DNA from 3 places in the Allocoprobacillus halotolerans genome. Region 2 is predicted to be linked to each of the others. Evidence: predicted binding sites of a transcription regulator. Region 2 holds the regulator's gene; each other region holds the start of a gene.
The links. Region 2 encodes Rex, which represses fermentation and respiration genes when NADH is low (regulators of the CRP and FNR family bind a similar motif). Its sites were predicted from a motif close to GTGAANNNNTTCAC; they were not measured.
Positions count from the first base shown of each region.

Region 1: NMU03_RS02410 (ATP-dependent Clp protease proteolytic subunit) is a predicted target of Rex. The motif match lies at 6,729-6,742, and genes of this name have one in related genera.
Region 3: gap (type I glyceraldehyde-3-phosphate dehydrogenase) is a predicted target of Rex. The motif match lies at 1,294-1,307, and genes of this name have one in related genera.

Region 1 covers NZ_CP101620.1:387,395-394,771, reverse strand. Annotated here, with positions in the region: gene NMU03_RS02455 (leucine-rich repeat domain-containing protein) at 1-1,870, shown strand, start outside; gene NMU03_RS02450 (hypothetical protein) at 2,212-2,490, shown strand; gene NMU03_RS02445 (DUF4368 domain-containing protein) at 2,632-3,039, shown strand; partial or broken gene NMU03_RS17505 (asparaginase) at 3,189-3,709, shown strand; gene NMU03_RS17500 (hypothetical protein) at 3,737-4,168, shown strand; gene NMU03_RS02430 (DMT family transporter) at 4,158-4,400, shown strand; gene NMU03_RS02425 (DMT family transporter) at 4,397-5,035, shown strand; gene NMU03_RS02420 (uridine kinase family protein) at 5,032-5,586, shown strand; gene NMU03_RS02415 (hypothetical protein) at 5,620-6,027, shown strand; gene NMU03_RS02410 (ATP-dependent Clp protease proteolytic subunit) at 6,009-6,605, opposite strand; gene NMU03_RS02405 (IS1634 family transposase) at 6,877-7,377, opposite strand, start outside.
Region 2 covers NZ_CP101620.1:2,837,883-2,845,259, reverse strand. Annotated here, with positions in the region: gene NMU03_RS16910 (transposase) at 1-398, shown strand, start outside; gene NMU03_RS16905 (DUF402 domain-containing protein) at 635-1,198, shown strand; gene tsaE (tRNA (adenosine(37)-N6)-threonylcarbamoyltransferase complex ATPase subunit type 1 TsaE) at 1,179-1,631, shown strand; gene tsaB (tRNA (adenosine(37)-N6)-threonylcarbamoyltransferase complex dimerization subunit type 1 TsaB) at 1,619-2,224, shown strand; gene rimI (ribosomal protein S18-alanine N-acetyltransferase) at 2,215-2,667, shown strand; gene tsaD (tRNA (adenosine(37)-N6)-threonylcarbamoyltransferase complex transferase subunit TsaD) at 2,664-3,671, shown strand; gene NMU03_RS16880 (redox-sensing transcriptional repressor Rex) at 3,664-4,308, shown strand; T-box leader at 4,347-4,558, shown strand; gene asnS (asparagine--tRNA ligase) at 4,595-5,980, shown strand; gene NMU03_RS16870 (hypothetical protein) at 6,117-6,545, shown strand; gene NMU03_RS16865 (metallophosphoesterase family protein) at 6,542-7,377, shown strand, end outside.
Region 3 covers NZ_CP101620.1:379,860-387,236, reverse strand. Annotated here, with positions in the region: gene NMU03_RS02405 (IS1634 family transposase) at 1-1,021, opposite strand, end outside; gene gap (type I glyceraldehyde-3-phosphate dehydrogenase) at 1,393-2,409, shown strand; gene NMU03_RS02395 (Ig-like domain-containing protein) at 2,525-4,543, shown strand; gene NMU03_RS02390 (Ig-like domain-containing protein) at 4,785-6,668, shown strand; gene NMU03_RS02385 (hypothetical protein) at 6,764-7,377, shown strand, end outside.

The DNA of each region.
Region 1 (7,377 bases), 480 kb from region 2:
TCCGGCTGGTGCTGAATTTACAGCAACTCCTATATTTGGTGCAACCTATCAGCAATTCTCTTATAAAGGTGAAGTGGTATTTGCGCAAGGAAGTAAATATCGATATATTGACGGTGTACTCTATGATGACGATACTGCTATTGAAATTCGTGAAGAACAGCAAAATATCGTTATCCCCGAAGGAATTAAATATATAAACGAAGGTTTTAGAATCTATGATACAGTACAATATACATCGATTATCGAGTCTATTACACTTCCGGATTCTCTCGAAAGTATCGGAAAGCACGCGTTCCGTGACTGCAAAGCTCTCAAAGAAATTGTGATTCCTGAAAATGTAACGGAAATTGGAAACGGTGCATTTTTAAGCTGCACATCTCTTGAAAGAGCAGAAATCAAAGGAAATGTCACGGAATTAAATGCAACCTTTAGCGGGTGTTCCTCTTTGACAGAAGTTGAGTTGACTAATACTATCAAGAATATTGGCTCTCAAACATTCAGCGGTTGTAAAAGTTTGACCGGTATTACACTACCTACAGATCTTGAAACAATTGGAATGAAAGCATTTTTTAAGTGTACAGCATTGACGACTGTTATTATTCCAGATGGAGTAACTACTATTTCTGATCAAGTATTTGGAAATTGTAAATCAATTAAAATGTTAGTTTTACCTGGTTCTGTGAATACAGTTGGAAAACAAGCATTCCAAGGTGCATTTAATCCCACATCTGCCACATGTATCATGTTGAGCGATAATATACCAGAGAATTTTAACGAAAATGCATTTGGAACCAATGGGGCTAACCGTCCTAATAAAGATACATTTACACTAATAGTTCCAGCCGGTGCTGAAAAAGCCTATGCTGCAAACGAACAGTTGAAATCTTTTGTTACAAATCCGGATGGAAGCATTAAAGATGGTATCAGCGTAGGTGTTGAGTTCCCGGAAGCCACTCAATTCTGCCCGGGAGAAACCTTTGAAATCAAATACATTATGCCTGAAGGTGCAAGTGAAGGAATTCGATTTGATTCTACACCAGGAATGGATTTCAAATATGATTGGAATAAAGAAACAACTTCCTATGTTGTGACATTAATAAGCGGTGAAGGGACTATAAAAGCAACACCTGAAATCAATACAATAAAGGCAGGAAACATTTTCAAACAGTCGAAAGAATTTACCGTTGGTCATAGCTACAGCGAGTGGAAACAAACGAAAGCACCTGACTGCACAAATCCGGGAACGGAAGAAAGAATTTGCGCTGACTGCCAAAATAAGGAAATAAGAGAAATTCCGGCACTCGGACACGGTGAAACCGAACTGAAAAACGCTAAAGATGCTACCTGTATCGAAGAAGGTTACACCGGCGATAAAGTTTGCAAGGTGTGTGGTGAAGTTTTAGAACAAGGTAAAGTAATTCCGAAACTTGCTCATAGCTACGACGAGTGGAAACAAACGAAAGCACCTGACTGCACAAATCCGGGAACGGAAGAAAGAATTTGCGCTGACTGCCAAAATAAGGAAATAAGAGAAATTCCGGCACTCGGACACGGCGAAACCGAACTGAAAAACGCTAAAGATGCTACCTGTACCGAAGAAGGTTACACCGGCGATAAGGTTTGCAAGGTGTGCGGTGAAGTTTTAGAACAAGGCAAAGTAATTCCGAAACTTGCTCATAGCTACAAAGATGGAAAATGCACAGTCTGTGGCGTGGCTGATCCAAACTATAAACCGACAGAACCGGGTGACGGAGATACCAATGCTCCTGAAACCAGCGACAGCAGTAATATGACACTCTGGATTGCCCTGCTATTTGTATCAGGAACCGGACTGCTCGGAGCAACTGTATACAACAGAAAGAAAAAATAGAGCAAATAATCAATGATGAAAATGTCTTGTGATCATCTCACAGGACATTTTTTTGTAGTGTGCCAGGGCATGGCATACATCTAGTTGGTGAAAGTCCAATGTTAAACCGAAAACTCTACAAAATCAATTTAGATGAAAAACCGCAGATTAATATAATCAAAAGGATATAAGATTTGCCGTTAGAAACCGCAGTTCTTATATCCTTTATCTGTTTTTTGATTTATAATATTCTATGTGTTATTTATTTTGACTGATTTTTTTAATCTTAAGAAAGGAAAAAGAGAAAAGATAGGTTCAGTTTTGCAGGCTCAATCTCATCTTTTCTCCTGGGTTCATCTTTGATGAATCCACCCACTACTATGGTACAATCATTTTCTGTTTTAATCAAGCATATTTTTCAAACTTGTCCTATTAATTTTAACCATTCTCTCTTTGCTAGTGAATTTCAGCTTCTCGAAACCTTTTTATTAAATCATCTGGAACTCTCTGCGTTTCATATCCATGATGATCATATATGTAAGTCACCTAATTTTAAATTCTTTATCTCTTATGATCGCTATTTTATTGCTTTCTGTGATAATGCCGTTGTTGAGGAAACTGTTCTTGAAAATATGCGGTGAGTATTTCGTTATGTTCAGGCTTACGAAAAAGAGTTTGCCAAACAGCAGATGAAATGCTAAGGAGAGGAAAAGCAAAAGGAACTGTCCGAAAAACGCAGAGAACTTACCAAAACCGAGAATCGTATCAAAGATATTGATTCGTTGATTCAAAAGATTTACGAGGACAATGCAACGGGTAAGATTTCCGATGAACGCTTTTCCACAATGTCAATGGCGTATGAGGAAGAACAGAAAAGCCTCAAAGAAGAAATATCTGATATGCAGGCGTACCTTGAAACCGAAACGGACAAGTCTGAAAGCTTACAGCGTTTTATTGATAAGATAAAACAGATTACGCAGCCGACCAAGCTTACTGCCGAACTGGTACACGAGTTCATTGAAAAGATTGTGATACACGAACCGGGACACCTTGATGGAAAGCGTTATCAGCTAATGGATATCTATTACAACGGCGTTGGTGTGATACGAGGGCTTACTCCTGAAGAAATGGAAGAAGCCTTTCAGAAGCATCTCGCCAAACGCAAGATAAACAAAGTAAAGACGACGTAACTAATGGCTACACCGTCCCAAACAATCAATATTTAATTCAATTACAAAAGCAACCTTGGGGCACCTTCCTTACGAGGGTGCCTCAATTGATGGCTTTTTTGGTTGTTTCATAAAAAAGAAAATGTTAAAATGTTCAATGGGTGAGAATTATGAAAACAATTGCAATTGTTGCAACCGGAGGAACGATTGCTGGCAGAGGGCAAATAGGTAGAGCTGTCGCTTATCATGCTGGTGAAATGGATGTTAATGAAATTATTCAATCTATTCCTATGCTTAATCAAGTTGCACATATTAAAGAATATCAATTAATGAATGTTGATAGTAATGAAATGACACCTCAAAAGTGGTTGATTTTAGCAAAAAAATTAATGAACTTGTTAAACAAGATGATATTGATGGTATTGTTGTGACACATGGTACAGATACATTGGATGAAACAGCATATTTTTTAAATTTAACTTTACATACATCAAAACCAGTAGTTATTACAGGGGCTATGCGTCCTGCCACAGCAACCAGTGCTGATGGTCCTTATAATTTATATCAGGCAGTATGTTTAGCTGCTCATGATGAAGCTAAAAATCAGGGAGTCATGGGACTTTTTTCAAGCACTATTTTTTCTGGAAGAGATATTCAAAAAGTGAATAATTATAAAGTTGATGCTTTTGAACAGAAGGCTTTTGGATGTTTGGGTTATATGCAAGATCATGAAGTTCATTTCTTTTCAAAAACATTTAAGAAACATACTGTCAATTCTCTTTTTTCAAAACAAGATTATTCTGATTTACCAGCAGTAGGCATTGCTTATTTTTATGCAGGAGCGAGTCATGAGATTCTTTACTCCTTAGCGTTAAATCATCAAGGAATCGTTTTAACAGGATCTGGTAGTGGAAATTATAGTCAAGATTGGTTGCAGGCTATTGAAGATTTAACACAACAAGGCATTATTTTTGTTCGTTGTTCTAGAGTTTCTCAAGGGATTGTTTTTGATGATGAAGTCTTTGATCCACATCATTGTTGTATACCGGGAAATACATTAACGCCACAAAAAGCGAGAGTTTTATTAATGTTGGCATTGACTTATAGCCATGATTATCAGCAAATAAAGGAGTTCTTTAATGAGTACTAAACAACAGGGTATTATTTTTACAATGATTGCTACGATTTTATTTGGCATCACACCAGCTATTGGAAAACTCACATATACAATGGGAAACAATGGTGTACAATTGGCTTTTTTAAGACATTTATTTGTCTTACCATTGTTTTTATTTATTGTTCTTTATCAAGGTCAATCATTGAAATTAAATCGTCAACAATATCGTGATGTTTTGAAAGTAGGCTTTTTGGAAATACATTGACAATTGTTATGTTGTATTCATCTTATGAATATATAGGGGTAGGTAGTGCCACAGTTTTACATTTCTTGTATCCACTTTTTGTTTGTTGTATGAATTTTGTTTTGTATCAACAAAAATTAAATAAACAACAGCTACTTTGTTTGATTTTAGCAATCATCGGTGTTTTGTGTTTTATGGATTCTTCGTCATCATCTTTATTTGGAGCCTTGTTAGCAATTTCGTCAGGTATCTTTTTTGCTTACTATATGGTTGGTATGGATCATTCTTCAATTCGTCATATGAGTCCTTATGTTTTTAATTTCTATCTGGTACTCATGAATACAATAGTGATTTTCTTTTTAGCTTTCTTTATGGGATGTTTATCAATCATGCCGATACAGGGCTATCTTTTATCAGCTATTGTTGCTGTTTTAACATCATTAATAGGGGTTGTTTTATTACAAAAGGGAATATATTGTTTAGGTGCCTCTTTAACCGCAATCTTGTCGACTTTAGAACCTATTACGAGTATTGTGGTAGGCGTTATCTGGTTAAATGAAACTTTAACATTGATAAAAATCATTGGTTGTATTCTTGTTTTGTTGTCAACTTTTATATTGGTAAAAGCTCAAAATAAACAGGAGAAAACATCATGACACTTCAAGAGTTGTATGATGAATTAGCTAAACAGACGTCTTTTATTCTTGCAATTGATGGAATGAGTGGCAGTGGAAAAACAACTTTAGCTTGTCAGTTAGCTGAAAAATTTCAGGCACAAGTCTTTCATATGGATGATTTCTTTTTACCAATGGCAATGCGTACCAAAGAAAGATTCCAACAACCTGGTGGTAATGTACATTATGAACGCTTTTTAGAAACAGTGTTAAAACCTTGGTCTTTAAAACAAGATATTGCTTATCAGCCATTTGATTGTCAAACAATGTCATTATTAGAAACTTGTCATATTCCCTATTCACCATTTTGCATTATTGAAGGCAGTTATGCTTTGCATCCGGTTTTACAATCTTATTATACACATACAATTGTTTTGAAAATCTCTGATAGCTTACAAAAAGAACGCTTATTACAACGAAATCCCCAACAAATAGATACATTTATCAATCGTTGGATTCCTTTGGAAAATCAGTATTTTCAAACTTTTGAGATATTTGAAAAATATCCAGTTTTAGACTGTTCACATATCTAAGTTTGTCCTTGCATATAATGTAGGGGTGATAGAGTGGTTTTAAATGAATCAGAAGTTCAAACAGGATTGTCTTTTGCTTTACAAACAATTTTTAAAAATTATGATGTAGCGATGCAGGAAATGCATGTGAAGATGGATGATGAAAAAATCATATTAACAGCTGTTTTGTTATATAATCAATATCATGTTGATGTGGTTTGTGATTTTCAAATAAAATATGAAAATCAATGTTTCATTTTTGAAAATATTCATGGCAAAATTGAATATTTGTTTTTACAATTTCCTATCATGAGTTTTTTAAAATCATTTTTAAAAGATTCACATCTATGTTTTACAGACAATCAAGTCCAATATCAAATTGATCTCCCTATTCAAGAAATAGGTATTCAAGAAGGACAATTATTTATTGTATTGAAAAACAATCAAAGTGTTTCACCTTGATTGTTTTTTAATACTTCATCAATTAAACCATATTCTAAGGCATCATAGGCATTCATAAAATAATCACGATCAGTATCTTTTTTGATACGACGGATGGATTGATGTGTCATTTGAGCTAAAAGACGGTTTAATTTTTCTTTTTGTTTTAAAATATGTTTTGTTGAAATTTCAATATCACTGGCTTGACCTTGGGCACCACCTAATGGTTGATGAATCATGATTTCGCTATTTTCCAAAGCATAGCGTTTTCCAGGTTTACCAGCGGCCAGTAAAAAAGCACCCATACTGGCTGAAAGACCGATGCTGATGGTTGAAACATCACATTTGACAAAATTCATGGTATCAAAAATAGCTAGACCAGCCGATACACTGCCACCTGGAGAATGAATATACATATCAATATCAGCTTGACTATCCAAGGATTCTAGATATAAAAGTTGGCTGACAATGGAACTAGCCATCTCATCGTTAATCTCACCACAGAGCATAATAATGCGGTCTTCTAACAGTCTTGAGAAGATATCATAAGCATATTCTTTAGAATTTTTCTTTAATATTACAGTGGGTATAAAATGCATAAAATTTACCTCCATAATTCATTATAGAGAAAAATGTGATGGATTATTCATAGAAAAATGTTTTTTTGAAATGTAAAAATAAGGTTAAGAATTGTCAAAAAAGAGAATGGAAATCTTAACCTTGTGAAAAAATTTATATAAAGCATATAACTTTTATTGATTTATTTGGGTTTGTGGACTATAATACCTGACTTTGGTATCCAACATTAAAATATAGTGAGACTTTCATTGAAAAACAGTAGTAATCTTTTAAGTGATTGCTACTGCTTTTTTATATTTTGTACCTGAATATTTGTTTTACTTGCCTTTCTGTCAAGTAATAATTTGTTAACGGTAATTTTGTCATTTGCTCAAAGTCTTTTATGAACTTGCTTGATGTTGTTACGTTGATATATTTACTTTCTCCCTTGACTATCTTAAAACTTTTTACAAATTTCATAATTTCCTGTGTACTATATTTATTGTTCAAGATTTTGAATTGGAATATTCTTTCCAATAATACTGCCAGGTAACATATCAAAAAATGTCCCTTTATACTGTTTTCTTTTTGAAGGAATACTGGTCTGGCATCCAAATCGGATTTCATTATTCTAAATGATTCTTCTATCCTCCATAAATTGTGATAGGTATTGTAGATGTCTGTTGACTTCATATTTGTTTCTGATGTGATCAATAAATTATAACCTGCCAGTTCAAGTTCTTTTTCTATGATGTCTTCATTGATTGTTGCCTTTGCTTTTTCTCCATTTTCATTAGTGAAATTAACGTATTT
Region 2 (7,377 bases):
TTTTAACGAATAGAGAGATCAGGAATAAAAGAGATGTGCATAAGATAGTGAGGGCATATATGTCAAGGTGGCGAATCGAGGAGAAATTCAGATTCAAAAAGAATCAGTATGGTTTTGAAAATATAAGAGTAAGGACAATGAAATCAATAAATGTATTGAATATGATATTGATGATGCATATAGGGCATATAACACTGTTGGCAGAGAAAGTAGACAAGAAATTACTAGTCATAAAGATGATAGAGAGAAGCAAATCGCTTAAAGGAAAGAGATATTACTGGTGCTATCAGATCAGTAAAGGGATACAGGAAATATTAAAATATGCACAAAAGGGAATCAAGGAGTTTCAAAATATAAGAGAGAAGCAGGAATACAGGCAGCTGCAACTGAAACTATAAAATGAACATATAGTAAATAATAAAAAAGGTCATGAAAATGACACTTTTTCAGCTACAATAAAAAGAGAACAAAAACAAAAAAGATGATATAGATAAGAAAACAAGGGTTATGACAATAAACAACAAGACATACCCTTCAAAAAAGAATGCAAAAAACCGAAAGTCAAAGGTAAATTTACTTTAAAAAAGAGTTAACTTGTGTATAATAATTCTGTTATAGAAAGAGGTTATTGATTATGAATAAGACATTTGTTGGTCAAAATATCCTTATTCATTGTTATAAACATGATGGAAGTATTCATCGTTGTTGGGATAAAGGACTGGTTTTAGAAGAAACACCACATCATTATATTGTTGTCAATAATAGAACTTTGGTAACAGAAGCTGATGGACGTAAATGGTATACAAGGGAACCAGCGATTTGTTATTTCCCAAAACGAAAATGGTATAATGTCATTTGTATGATTCGTAAGACGGGGGTGCATTTTTATTGCAATATTGCATCTCCTACATTGTATGATGGTGAAGCTTTAAAATATATTGATTATGATTTAGATTTAAAAGTCTTCCCTGATTATAAGTATAAGATTTTAGATGAAGAAGAATATCAGCAGCATAAAGTTGCAATGAATTATAGTGATGAATTGGATGATATATTACATCGTCAACTTTCTCAATTGATTGATATGACGATGAATATGTCAGGACCATTTAGACCGGGCTTTGCCCAGTATTGGTATCATTATTACCAAAGTGGAAATTATAGAAAAAGGAGGGATCATCGTGGATTTTCAAAATGAACAGGATATGATTGATTTTGGAGAAGAACTTGCAAAACACTTATTTCCCAATGCAATTATTACTTTAGAAGGTGAGTTAGGGGTTGGAAAAACAACTTTTACAAAAGGAATTGGAAAAGGATTAGGAGTAACCAAAATTATTAATTCACCAACTTTTACGATTGTTAAAGAATATCAAGGGAGAATGCCTTTTTATCATTTTGATGCTTATCGTTTAGAGGGTGAAAATGAAGAATTGGGATTTGAAGAAATGTTTGAAAATGATGGTATCTGTGTGATTGAATGGCCGATGTATATTCAAGACATTTTACCAGTAAACAGATTAGAAATACATATGACAAAAAATAACGATCAGACACGTCGTATGGATTTTATAGCTCATGGTGAAAAATATCAGCAATTATTAAAGGAGATGGATATATGTTACAATTAATAATGGATACATCGAATCAATATTTAATGGTTGCTTTATATGAAGATAATAAATGTCTGGAAAGTATTCAAGAAATGGGGTCTAAACGTCAATCTGAAAATGCGATTCCCTATCTTCAAAAATTATTAGAAAAATATCATAAAGAATTGTTAGATATAGATGAAATCATTTTAACAATTGGGCCAGGTTCTTATACAGGAGAAAGAGTCGCTTTAACAATTGCGAAAACATTGAGTGTGATTTCTTCAGTGCGTATTAAAGCAATTTCTTCATTAGCCACTTATGCTGGTTTACAAAAATGTGTATCGGTTATTGATGCGCGTAGTCAAAAAGTATTTGTATGTGCATATGAGAATGGACAAGCACTGATTCCAGAACAAATGATGGAGATTATTCACTTCCCACAATTTATGCAATCTTATCAAGATTTTCAGGTGGTTGGACAAAATGAGGTTGTAGGCTATGATAATGTTGAAGTTAATTTGGCTTTGAATTTACATGAGTTGGCTAAAAATACGCCCGTTTGTGAAAATGTAGATGCTTTGGTGCCACGTTATTTAAAAGATGTTGAGGCTAAAAAAATATGTTTATAGAAAAACTTGCTGAAAATGATTTGGAAACCATTGTACAATTAGAATACAATGTGATGCCTTCGCCTTGGACAAGACAGGACTTTGAATATGAATTGTTTCAAAATCCTTTTGCATATCTTTTTGTACTCAAAAAAGATACACAAATATTAGGTTATATTGATATTTGGGTGATGTACGAACAGGCTCAAATTGCTTCAATTGCAGTAGACAAAACCTATCAGTCACAAGGTTATGGTACAAAATTATTGCAGTATGCTTTAGATTATGCTTTGGCTCAAGATGTTGAAACTATCAGCTTAGAGGTTAGAAAATCAAATCATCAAGCCATTGCTTTATATCAAAAATTTGGTTTTTCCATCCAGGCTATTCGTCCTGATTATTATCAGGATAATCATGAAGATGCCTTTTTAATGACAAAAGTAGTAAAGGAGGGAAGACAATGAGTCTTATTTTAGCTATTGAATCAAGCTGTGATGAAATGGCTGTTGCGATTTTAAAAAATCGTCGTGAATTATTATGCAATGTTGTAGCATCACAAATTGATACCCATCGTATGTTTGGAGGCGTTGTACCAGAAATTGCTAGTCGTATGCATGTTGAATGTGTATCGACAGTTTTAAAAACAGCTTTGTCACAAGCTCAGGTCAATATGCAAGATATTGATGCGATTGCAGTGACAAAAGGACCAGGCCTTGTTGGTTCATTACATGTCGGTATGCAGGCAGCTAAAACACTCGCTCTAGCATATCATAAACCATTAATTGGTGTGCATCATATTGCTGGACATATTTATGCCAATGAACTTGTTGAAGATATTCAATATCCATGTTTATGTCTAGTCGTGAGTGGTGGACACAGTGAGCTTGTTTATATGAAACATGAATTTTCATTTGAAGTCATTGGTCAAACTTTAGATGATGCGATTGGTGAAGCTTATGATAAAGTGGGACGTGTTTTACATTTGCCTTATCCTGGTGGACCGGTCATTGATCGTATGGCAAAAGAGGGAAAACATAGTTATCAATTGCCTTTACCAATGAATGATGACAGCTATAACTTTTCTTTTAGTGGATTAAAATCAGCAGTCATCAATCTTTGTCATAATGCTACCCAACGTGGAGAAGATATTGTTCCAGAAGATTTAGCGTGTTCATTTCAAGAAGTTGCGATTGATGTGCTTGTTTCAAAAACACTGAAAGCTGCTAAAGATTATCAGGTCAAAGAAATTATTGTGGCTGGGGGTGTCAGTGCGAATCAAGGACTAAGAGAAACACTGACAAAACGTAGTGATATTCCAGTTTTATTTCCACCGATGTCTTATTGTACAGATAATGCAGCCATGATTGCTTCAGCTGCGCGTGTGATGTTTAAACATCAACAATTTTCTTCACTTGACTTAATGGTCAAACCATCATATGATTTAGAAGAAGAAAGTCTTGGTGAATAATCATGGAAAAAAACATAAAATTTCAAAAGCAACGATGTCACGTTTCCCAGTTTATTTAAAAGCTTTGCGCAATATGCAACATGAAGGGAAAAATAATTTTTTATCGAGTGAACTATCTGAAGCAACGGGTATTTTAGATACCACAATCCGTCGTGATTTTAGCTTTTTAACAAGCAAAGAATCATTAGGAAAGCGTGGCATTGGTTATGATACCAAAGATATTATCAATATCTTGAATAATGTTTTGGGGTTAGGTTTGGATGAATCTATTATTTTAATTGGTGTAGGAAACTTAGGTAGTGCGATTTTAAAGTATAATCGTTGGCAATATACGGTTGGAAAAATTGTCTGTGGCTATGACTTGGATCAAAATAAAGTCGGTGAACGTTTTGGTGTGAAACTTCATCATATTGATGATTTAGAAAAAACATTTCCTGAAGGATGTAAAATTGCAATTTTAGCGATTAGTGAAAATGTTCAAGAAACAGTGGATCGTTTAATGGATTTAGGCATTAAAGGCATTGTTGATTTTACACATACACATTTTACAGTTCATCATGATGTGGTTGTACAAACTGTGGATGTGGTTGTAGCCATTCAGGAACTAGTTTTAAAAATGCATGTCAATGATGAATAAAGTATTGAAATTTTGTGAAAAAGATGTTAATAATAAATATACAGGTAATGATTTGAGAACATATGATTTATAAGTTTAAAAGCGACTTTTGGATGGTGTAAGCAAAAGAAATGGGAATGATATGGAACACTCAATGAACCGGATAGGAGAAAAGAAAAGTAGACTATCCCGCCAAAAGGCGTTATCTCAAAAGTGTGTATTCATAATGAATATGAATAAGGATGGTACCGCGATATCAGTCGTTCCTTTAATGGAACGGCTTTTTTTAATAAAGGAGGAAGAAAGCATGTTTGAATTTATGACGGTAAGAGAATTATATGAGATTATTTTATCTGGAGAAGATTTTGAAACAGAAGGTTTAGAATATGTCGAATTAGATGGATGGGTACGTACAAATCGTGATAATGGAAAAGTTGGATTTATCGCATTAAACGATGGAACATATTTTAGAAATTGCCAGATTGTTTATTTACAGGAAAGTTTAACAAATTATGATGAAGTGAAACATATTAGTACGGGAAGTGCTATTCGTGTTTTAGGAAAATTAAAATTGACACCACAAGCTAAACAACCTTTTGAAATTGAAGCCACACAAGTGGTTGTAGAAGGAGCGTGTGATGATGATTTCCCTTTGCAAAAGAAAAGACATTCTTTTGAATATATGCGTGAAATTCCACATCTTCGTCCACGTGCCAATACATTCTATGCAATTTTTAGATTAAGAAGTGTATTATCTATGGCAATTCATGAATTTTTCCAATCACAAGGCTTTGTTTATGTACATACACCAATTATTACAGGAAATGATGGTGAAGGTGCAGGAGAAATGTTTAGAGCGACAACAATTGATAACACTGAATTTGATAAAGATTTCTTTGGCAAAGAAGCTTTCTTGACTGTGACAGGACAATTACATGTGGAAGCGTTTTGTATGGCTTTTAGAGATGTTTATACATTTGGACCAGCTTTTAGAGCTGAAAATTCAAATACATCACGTCATGCCAGTGAATTTTGGATGATTGAACCAGAAATTGCTTTTGCAGATTTGGAAGATGATATGGATTTAATTGAAGATATGGTGAAATACTGTATTGATTATGTTTTAGAAAATGCTCCAGAAGAAATGAAATTCTTTGAACAAATGATTGATAAAGAATGTATTCAAAGAATTACACATGTGAGAAACAGTGATTTTAAACGTATGACTTATACAGAAGCCATTGAACTTTTAAAACAGGCTGATGTGAAATTTGAAAATAAAGTTGAATGGGGTATGGACCTCAATAGTGAGCATGAACGTTATATTTGTGAAAAAGTTGTTGGTGGACCTGTTTTCTTAACAGATTATCCTAAAGAAATTAAAGCGTTCTATATGCGTCTTAACGATGATGGAAAAACAGTGGCAGCTTGCGACTTGCTTGTTCCTGGTATTGGTGAATTGGTTGGTGGAAGTCAACGTGAAGAAAGATATGATGTTCTTGAAAAAATCATGGATGAAAAACAAATGTCTAAAGAAGGTCTTCAATGGTATATGGATTTAAGAAGATTTGGTGGATGTAAACATGCTGGATTTGGTCTAGGATTTGATCGTTTCTTAATGTATTTAACAGGTATGCAAAACATTCGTGATGTTGAACCATTCCCAAGAACACCAAGAAATTTAAAATTTTAAAAAACGAATTCCACAAGGAAAATATTATCTTCTAGTTCCTGTGGGATTTTTATTTACAGCAATACATTTTCTCTTATATTTTTCATATTCAAGCATTAGAATTTGTAGTATAATAAACATATGAGGTGAAAAGACAGTGAACGAAATCTTCTTTATCAATACCTTTTTTAATATTGTTTATCGCAATGAATCAGCTTATATGCGAGATATTTTGATGTCATATGATTATTTACAAAGTTTTATTCAATGGCTAAATCAGCGCGATATTGCTTGTGATGTTTTAACATCTTTGACAAGGGATGATTATGCATTATTACCCAATTTATTGAAAGCGGAAGATGTTGATCATATTTTACATACACCATTTTCTTTAGAAATGGAAACAATGGCTCAAATGTTTGAACAAGCCATTCATATTGTATATGTGCCTGGTTTTGAAGATGCATCTTTTAAGATAGAATCTTTTCCTGATTATGAAAATATTTATTTTTATCCTATTTCAGGACATTTTCAAAAAGATAATTTATCATTCTTTGATCCATTTCCAACTTTTTTGGAGCTTTGAACCATGTAGATTTATGGCCGGGATGTTTGATTTTTCAAGGACAAAAGACAGTGTTTGTGCCAATGAGAGAAAAGCAGGATTATATAAAATTATTATCTTCTATTGAACAAAATAATGATTTATTTGAAGATTATCATGAATATGAAAATGATGCTTATTTTATTCAACTGAGTGATTTGCATTTAGGAAAAGATAAGCGTCAAAAAGGATTGGCACGTCTTTATGCGTCATTGGATGAACTATTGCCAAGATTACCATCATTATGGCCTGTTAATATTTTAATTACAGGCGATTTAATGGAATCACCGAATCGTCGTAATATGTATTTGGCAAATGATTTTATGAATAGTTTAAAGAAGCGTTATAAAGCCAATATCACTTTTATATTAGGTAATCATGATGTGATTGTTCATGGTTTTAATTTTGCGAGAATGCAAAAAAGTAAAGTGATTGCTTATTTGTTAGGGGAAAATATTAAGGTTTTAGAAAAAGAGAAAATTATTATTATTAAAATGGATACAACCAGTGAAGGAAATCTAGCTAGAGGGAAAGTTGGTCAAAGACAGTTGATTGAAATTGATGATGAATTATCTGCTATTGATCACCTTGAAGATTATACTTTACTTGTGATGTTGCATCATCATGTCTATCCCATTGATAAAGCACAGTTTATTAAAACCAAATGGCATGAAAAAACGTTTATCAATCGTATCGTGGAAACTTCTAAAGTTTTAGTTGATGCACCAATTCTTATTGATTGGCTACAAAAAAGACGTATTCATTATGTTTTTCATGGTCATAAGCATCTACCTTTTTTAGAGAAGTTGATGGT
Region 3 (7,377 bases), 470 kb from region 2:
CAATTTCTATATGATAAGGAAATTTGTCAATGCATGACTTATATCTGTATAATAATGTACCATTATCATTTTTTATTTCTTTCCAGTCTTCATTATTCAACAATACCCATATCTTTTCTTTTTCAGGGAGAGTCTTGACAGATTTGGAGAATAAATAGCCATCTCCATTTTCTTTAGAAAAAGCAATGTTTTGAGTGCAGTTCAATCCCTTGTCAGCTACATGTATAGTTTTTCCTGAAATTTGGTTTTTCTTTTTAAGAGCCTGAATCACATCTCTTAAGACTGGCTTTTCACTTTCATTACCAGGAAACAGCTTCATGCCAATAGGGATTTGATTGGCATCGAGCAATAGCCCCAAACTCACAATAGGGTCTTTTCTGTTTTCTTTTGATGGCCCCTTTCTTCTAAAATCATCTTCCTTGTCGATTTCAAAATAGAAATTGGTACAATCAAAATAAGTCTTTGAAGTATTGATATGATAGACTTTCTTCATCTGCTCATTAAAAATCTCGATGAACTTGCCGTAATCATTGCCCATGAAGGCAAGACCGTCTAAAAGTTGGTCATAAGAAAAATGGACAGGATCCTTCAGCTGGGGAAGAACCTCGTGAAAAGTCTTATGCTTACTGCAGGGATTCACAAGTCGGGCAAAAACAAGAGAGGAAAGCAATTCATACAGATCGAATTCAAAGGAATTGGAAATATTGAAATAGTCAACAAACTTTTTGATGTTCATTTTATTCAATAAAGAAACAAAAGGAAAATATCCTAAATAAAGTTCAGGAGATGATTCAGAAATTTTGAGAGCCTGACTGTTAGAAATTTCATCATTAAGAGCATCGACTTCTTTTTGGAAATGAGCGATAGGATCCTCGATTCCTTTGGCTTTCCAAGATTCGACAGAAGCGAGAGATTTAAAGGTGCGATGAGCTCCGCAGCGTTTTTGAGGGGAATAGTAACTTTCCACGATAGAAAGATAAGTACGCCCATTACGATGAGTTTTTTTAAGAAAATAAGCCATAAATAACCTCCATAATAGATATCACTAGTATCACTATATAAATTATAACATAAAAAATAAATAAAAAAAAGATAAAAAACAAAAAAAGCCGATAAAATCGGCGTAATATGATATTTGATGAAAAAGGATTACTAAAAAATATAGTGAGAACTCCTAAAGACGGGAATTCATTATAGAGAAAAATGTGATGGATTATTCATAGAAAAATGTTTTTTTGAAATGTAAAAATAAGGTTAAGAATTGTCAAAAAAGAGAATGGAAATCTTAACCTTGTGAAAAAATTTATATAAAGCATATAACTTTTATTGATTTATTTGGGTTTGTGGACTATAATATAGACATAAATTATTAGTAAGGAGGATGTCATAAAAATGGCAGTAAAAGTAGCAATTAACGGTTTTGGACGTATTGGACGTCTAGCATTTAGACAAATGTTTGGAGCTGAAGGATATGAAGTAGTTGCAATCAACGACTTAACAGATCCTAAAATGTTAGCACATTTATTAAAATATGATTCAGCTCAAGGTAAATATGCTTTAGCAGATACAGTAGAAGCTAAAGAATCTTCAATCGTGGTAGACGGAAAAGAAATCGAAATCTACAAAGAAGCAGATGCTTCAAAATTACCTTGGGGAGAATTAGGAGTAGATGTAGTATTAGAATGTACAGGTTTCTATACTTCTAAAGCTAAATCTCAAGCTCATATTGATGCAGGAGCTAAAAAAGTTGTTATTTCTGCACCAGCTGGAAATGATTTACCAACTGTTGTATTTGGTGTAAACGAAGGAACATTAACTGCTGATGATACAATCATTTCAGCTGCATCTTGTACAACTAACTGTTTAGCACCTATGGCTAACGCATTAAACAACTTAGCACCAATCAAATCTGGTATCATGTTAACAGTACATGCTTATACTGGTGACCAAATGGTATTAGATGGACCTCATAGAAAAGGTGACTTAAGAAGAGCACGTGCTGCTGCAGTTAATATCGTGCCTAACTCAACAGGAGCTGCTAAAGCTATCGGTTTAGTTATCCCTGAATTAAATGGAAAATTAATTGGTTCAGCTCAACGTGTACCTGTTCCAACAGGATCTACAACTATCTTAACTTCAGTTGTTGATGGTGAAGTAACTGTAGAACAAGTTAACGAAGCAATGAAAGCAGCTGTAACTCCATCATTCGGATACACTGAAGAACAATTAGTTTCTTCTGATATTATCGGAATGACTTATGGATCATTATATGATGCAACTCAAACAATGGTTAAAGTGTTAGATAACGGAACTACTGAAGTTCAAACTGTTGCTTGGTATGACAACGAAAATTCTTATACTTCTAACATGGTTAGAACTATTAAATATTTCGCTGAATTAACTAAATAATTTAGAAAAGGACTTATTGGATTATCCAGTAAGTCTTTTTTTGTTATATAGCTAGTTTTTGTTGACAAACACACGGGGGGGTGCTACAATTATGACATAAGGGAGGAAAAGGAAAATGAAGTCTATTAAGAAAAAGGTTTTTGGTATACTTGCTTCTATGGCGATGGTATTATCATTGTTTGTATTACCTATAAGCGTTAATGCAGCTAACGAAAATGCTGCAAAAATAGGTAATCAAGAATACGCAACACTGAGAGATGCGTTGAGTAATGCCCAAGATGGTCAAACAATTGTCTTATTAAATGATATAAAAGAGGATCTAACTATTGGACAAGACAAAAATTTTACCCTAGATTTAAATGGTCATACTATAACAAATGTTTCAAACCATACGATTACAAATAATGGTAATTTAACTATTGTTGGTAATGGTACTATTGATAATGTAAGTCATGGAAAAGCAGCTATTCAAAATGAAGTAGGAGCTACAATGACATTAAATGGTGGAACTTATACAAGAAGTCAAGAAAAAGGTACTAGTCCAGATGATAGCGGTAGTAACTCTTATTACAATATTGTAAATCATGGAACTATGACAATTAATAATGGTGTTACTGTTAAGCAAAATGGACATTATTCAAGTATGGTTGAAAATGGGTGGTATAATGGTAATCAAAATACTTCAAAAACACCATCTGTTTTAACTATTAATGGTGGAACATTTACTGGTGGATTGAATACAATCAAAAATGATGATTATGGTCAATTAACTATTAATGATGGAACAATAAAAAATGTTTCTCAATCAGCTTTATTAAACTGGAATGAAGCATCTATTCATGGTGGTAATTTTACATCTGAAACTGGAATTGTTCTCATGAATGGAAGATTAGACAATGTAATGGATAAAGGTATTTTGAACATTACGGGTGGTCAATTTATATCTAAGGTCAATAAAGATATTATTGCGAAGATGAGTGGTGGACAAGATGATTCATTAAAGTATATAACTATCACTGGTGGAACATTTAGTTCTGATGTAGAGGCATATGTTGCTAAAAACTATACACTTCATAAAAAAGATGGTCAATATGTTGTCGCACCAAGTGTGAAAGAAATTGAATTATCAACAAATCAGGTTTCTTTAGAGGTTGGTGGTTCATTTGAATTAAAAGCAGATTTAACACCTGCGACTGCATTAGATACTGTTGTATGGTCATCAGATAATAAAGCAGTTGCAACTGTAGATCAAAATGGAAACATAAAAGCAGTTGCTCCAGGTAAAGCTACAATTACAGCTACTGCTGGAGATCAAAGTGCAAAATGTGAAGTAACAGTTTATAAAGTAGAGTCAAAGGTTGAAGTACCTAGTTTAGACACTTCTAAACCGGTTGATGAAGTTAAGGTAGGAATCACTGATGAAAGTTCTCAAGATAATTTATCTAATACATTAACATCAATTGTAGGGAACATTGCAGATGGAGAAAAAGTAACATCAGTAAGTGAAGAAACTGCAGAAAAAATAGCAGAGGCTATTGATAATGGACAAGTGATTTCGACTGAAGTTCAAGTTGAAAATATGAAAGCAGAAAATGTTACAACTGCAGATAAAACACTTGTAGAAAAAGCAATTGATAAAAATGCAAATGTAGGTCAATATTTTGATATTTCTATTGTTGTTAAAGCTGAAAATAAAGAATTAGGAAATATCACAAAACTAGATGATCAATTAACATTTACAGTAGCAATTCCAGAAGAGTTAAAGAAAGAAAATAGAGAATTCTCTATTGTAAGAGTACATGAAGGAAAAGCTGAAAAGTTAGATACAGTTGAAAATAAAGATGGAACATTAACATTCAAAACTGATAAATTCTCAACTTATGCATTGGTTTATGTAGATAGTGTTGATGATGACACTCCAACACCAACACCTAACCCTAATCCAACACCAAATCCAGAAGGAACAAATAAAAAACCAGAACAAACACAAACAACGACAACACCAACAACAGAAAGTGATAAAACAGTTAAAACAGATGATAATTCAAATACAGTTTTATATGGATTAATGATAACAATATCTGTAGTAGGAGCAGGGATTGTCGTACTTGCTAAAAAAGAGAAGAATTATTGAAAAAATAATTGAATCAATGATAGAAAGACATGGCATATAACATAAAGGTATGTTATGAAGGATTCAGGTAAATAAGTTTGTTGAAAAGATACACTGCGGTGTATCTTTTTTAGCGTTGATAATTTGATTTTGAGAGCTATATTTTTATTGACAAACACACGGGGGGGGCTACAATTATGACATAAGGGAGGAAAAGGAAAATGAAGTCTATCAAAAAAGGTTTTTAGGTGTAGTAGCTTCTATGATTATGGTATTATCGTTGTTTGTGCTACCTGTAAATGTTAATGCAACAACGGGAGATGGTACAAAAGACAATCCATATATTATTTCAAATGTTAATGATTTGAAACTATTGGATCAAAGAGAACAATATATCTATGCAAAGTTAGCGAATGATATTGATTTATCGCAAGAAATTCCATCTACAGATTATTATTTAAAGTATTTTTATGGTGAGCTAGATGGTAATGGACATCAAATTAAGAATTTACCATCACAAAAATGTTTTATTTATTACTATTATGCAGGAGATTTGAAAAATTTTAATTTAGTTCTTAATGTGTCAACATTAGAAAATGGTTCATATACTGGATTAGTTTGTCAACAAGTAAATCTCGCAAAAGAAGATAAGTATACTGAAAAAGAACATAAGTATACTCATATTACATTTAGTGGTAATGTTGAAGTTGGGAATAATAACAATAATGAATCACCAATAGTTATTCAAGCAGATGGGGATACGACTATGGAGAGTGTTCATATTAATTTAAACTATACAAGTTCGACATATAATGGTTTATTTATTGGATACGAACCTGCTAAAAATAGTACTTATACATTTAGAAATTGCTCTGTTTCTGGTGAATATATTGGACAACATATTGGTATATTATTTGGAAATGGTGCAATGAGTAAAACTAGCGATTATGGACTGCAACATATAGAAGGTATAAATTATGAAGATGTAACACCAACATCTAAAATAGTGCTTGAAAATTTGGATTTAACAAAAGCAAAAATTATAGGAATTGAAAGCCAACCTCATTTATTATGTGGTGTTTCATATAATGCAAAATATTTTGATAATTTAGAACAAACTTTAGCTACAAAAACTACTGGATATAATCAATTAACAAAAGCTACAAGTTTAGAAGATGCTAGTTTTCAGTTGAATGATAACAATGAATTAAAAATTACGAATAGTAATGATTCTATAGGTGCTTTTGAAGTGATTTCAGAGGTATATAGTAATGTATTTACAAGTAATGGTATATCAAATGGAACTTTGAAACATTCTGTTAGTGAAACAATTAATGTTGAAGATGGTATTACTACATACTATTCTAGTTTAGGAAAGGTTAAATTTTATGACGGAAGTAATGGAGTTTATGGGACAACTGGATTAGAAGGCAAGACAAAAACAATCACAGTTGGAAATGAAACTTACTATACTTTACAACCTTCAACAAATGGAGATGTTTATACATTTGGTAAAGAGGCTGAAGTTTCTAATACTTCAAAACTTTCTAATGTTCGTGTATTGGTCTATGATAAAACAGGTAATTTAATTAATGTGGTACAAATTAAGGAAAAAGAAGAATTTACAAAGCCAAATTTAAATACAACAGCTGATGCTAATGTGACTTTAGAAAATGTTTCTTTAGATGATGGATGGACATGGACTAAACCACAAACAAAAGTTGTTGTTGGTGGACAAATTGCATTTGCTAAAAAAGGTACTGAGTTAACTGCCGTTTATATTGAAGGTAAGGCAGTGCCTACTAAAAAAATAACTTTATCTTTAGAAAGTGCAAATCTAGAAGTCGGAAGTACAATGACTTTAAATGCAACAGTAGATCCAGCAAATACTACTGATCAATTGACATGGTCTTCAAATGATCAAACAGTTGCAACTGTAGATGAAAATGGAAAAGTAACAGCAGTTGGTCCAGGTAAAGCTATAATTACAGCTACTTCTGGAGATCAAAGTGCAAAATGTGAAGTAACAGTTTATAAAGTAGAGTCAAAGGTTGAAGTACCTAGTTTAGACACTTCTAAACCAGTTGATAAAGTTACAGTAGCAATCAATGATAAAGAATCTCAAAAAATATATCTGCCACATTAGCATCAATTGTAGATAATGTTGCAAACGGAAAAGAAGTAACATCAGTAAGCAAAGAAACTGCAGAAAAAATAGCAGAGGCTATTGATAATGGACAAGTGATTTCGACTGAAGTTCAAGTTGAAAATATGAAAGCAGAAAATGTTACAACTGCAGATAAAGCTCTTGTAGAAAAAGCAATTGACAAGAATGCAAATGTAGGTCAATATTTTGATATTTCTATTGTTATTAAAGCTGAAAATAAAGAATTAGGAAATATCACAAAGTTAGATGATCAATTAACATTTACAGTAGCTATTCCAGAAGAGTTAAAGAAGGAAAATAGAGAATTCTATATTGTAAGAGTACATGATGAAAAAGCTGAAAAGTTAGATACAGTTGAAAATAAAGATGGAACATTAACGTTCAAAACTGATAAATTCTCAACTTATGCATTGGTTTATGTAGATAGTGAAGAAGATAACACGACAGCACCCAACCAACCGACAGACAAACCAAATACAGAAACAACAACACCATCAGTACAAACACCTACTCAAGAAACAACAAGCCAAAAACAGACAGATAAAGTAAAAACTGATGATGAGTCAAAAATAGGATTATATGTAATGAGTGGTGCTATAGCAGTGGTTGGAGCTGGAATTATTCTAATGACTAAAAAAAGAAGAATTATTGAAAAAATAATTGAATCAATGATAGAAAGACATGACAT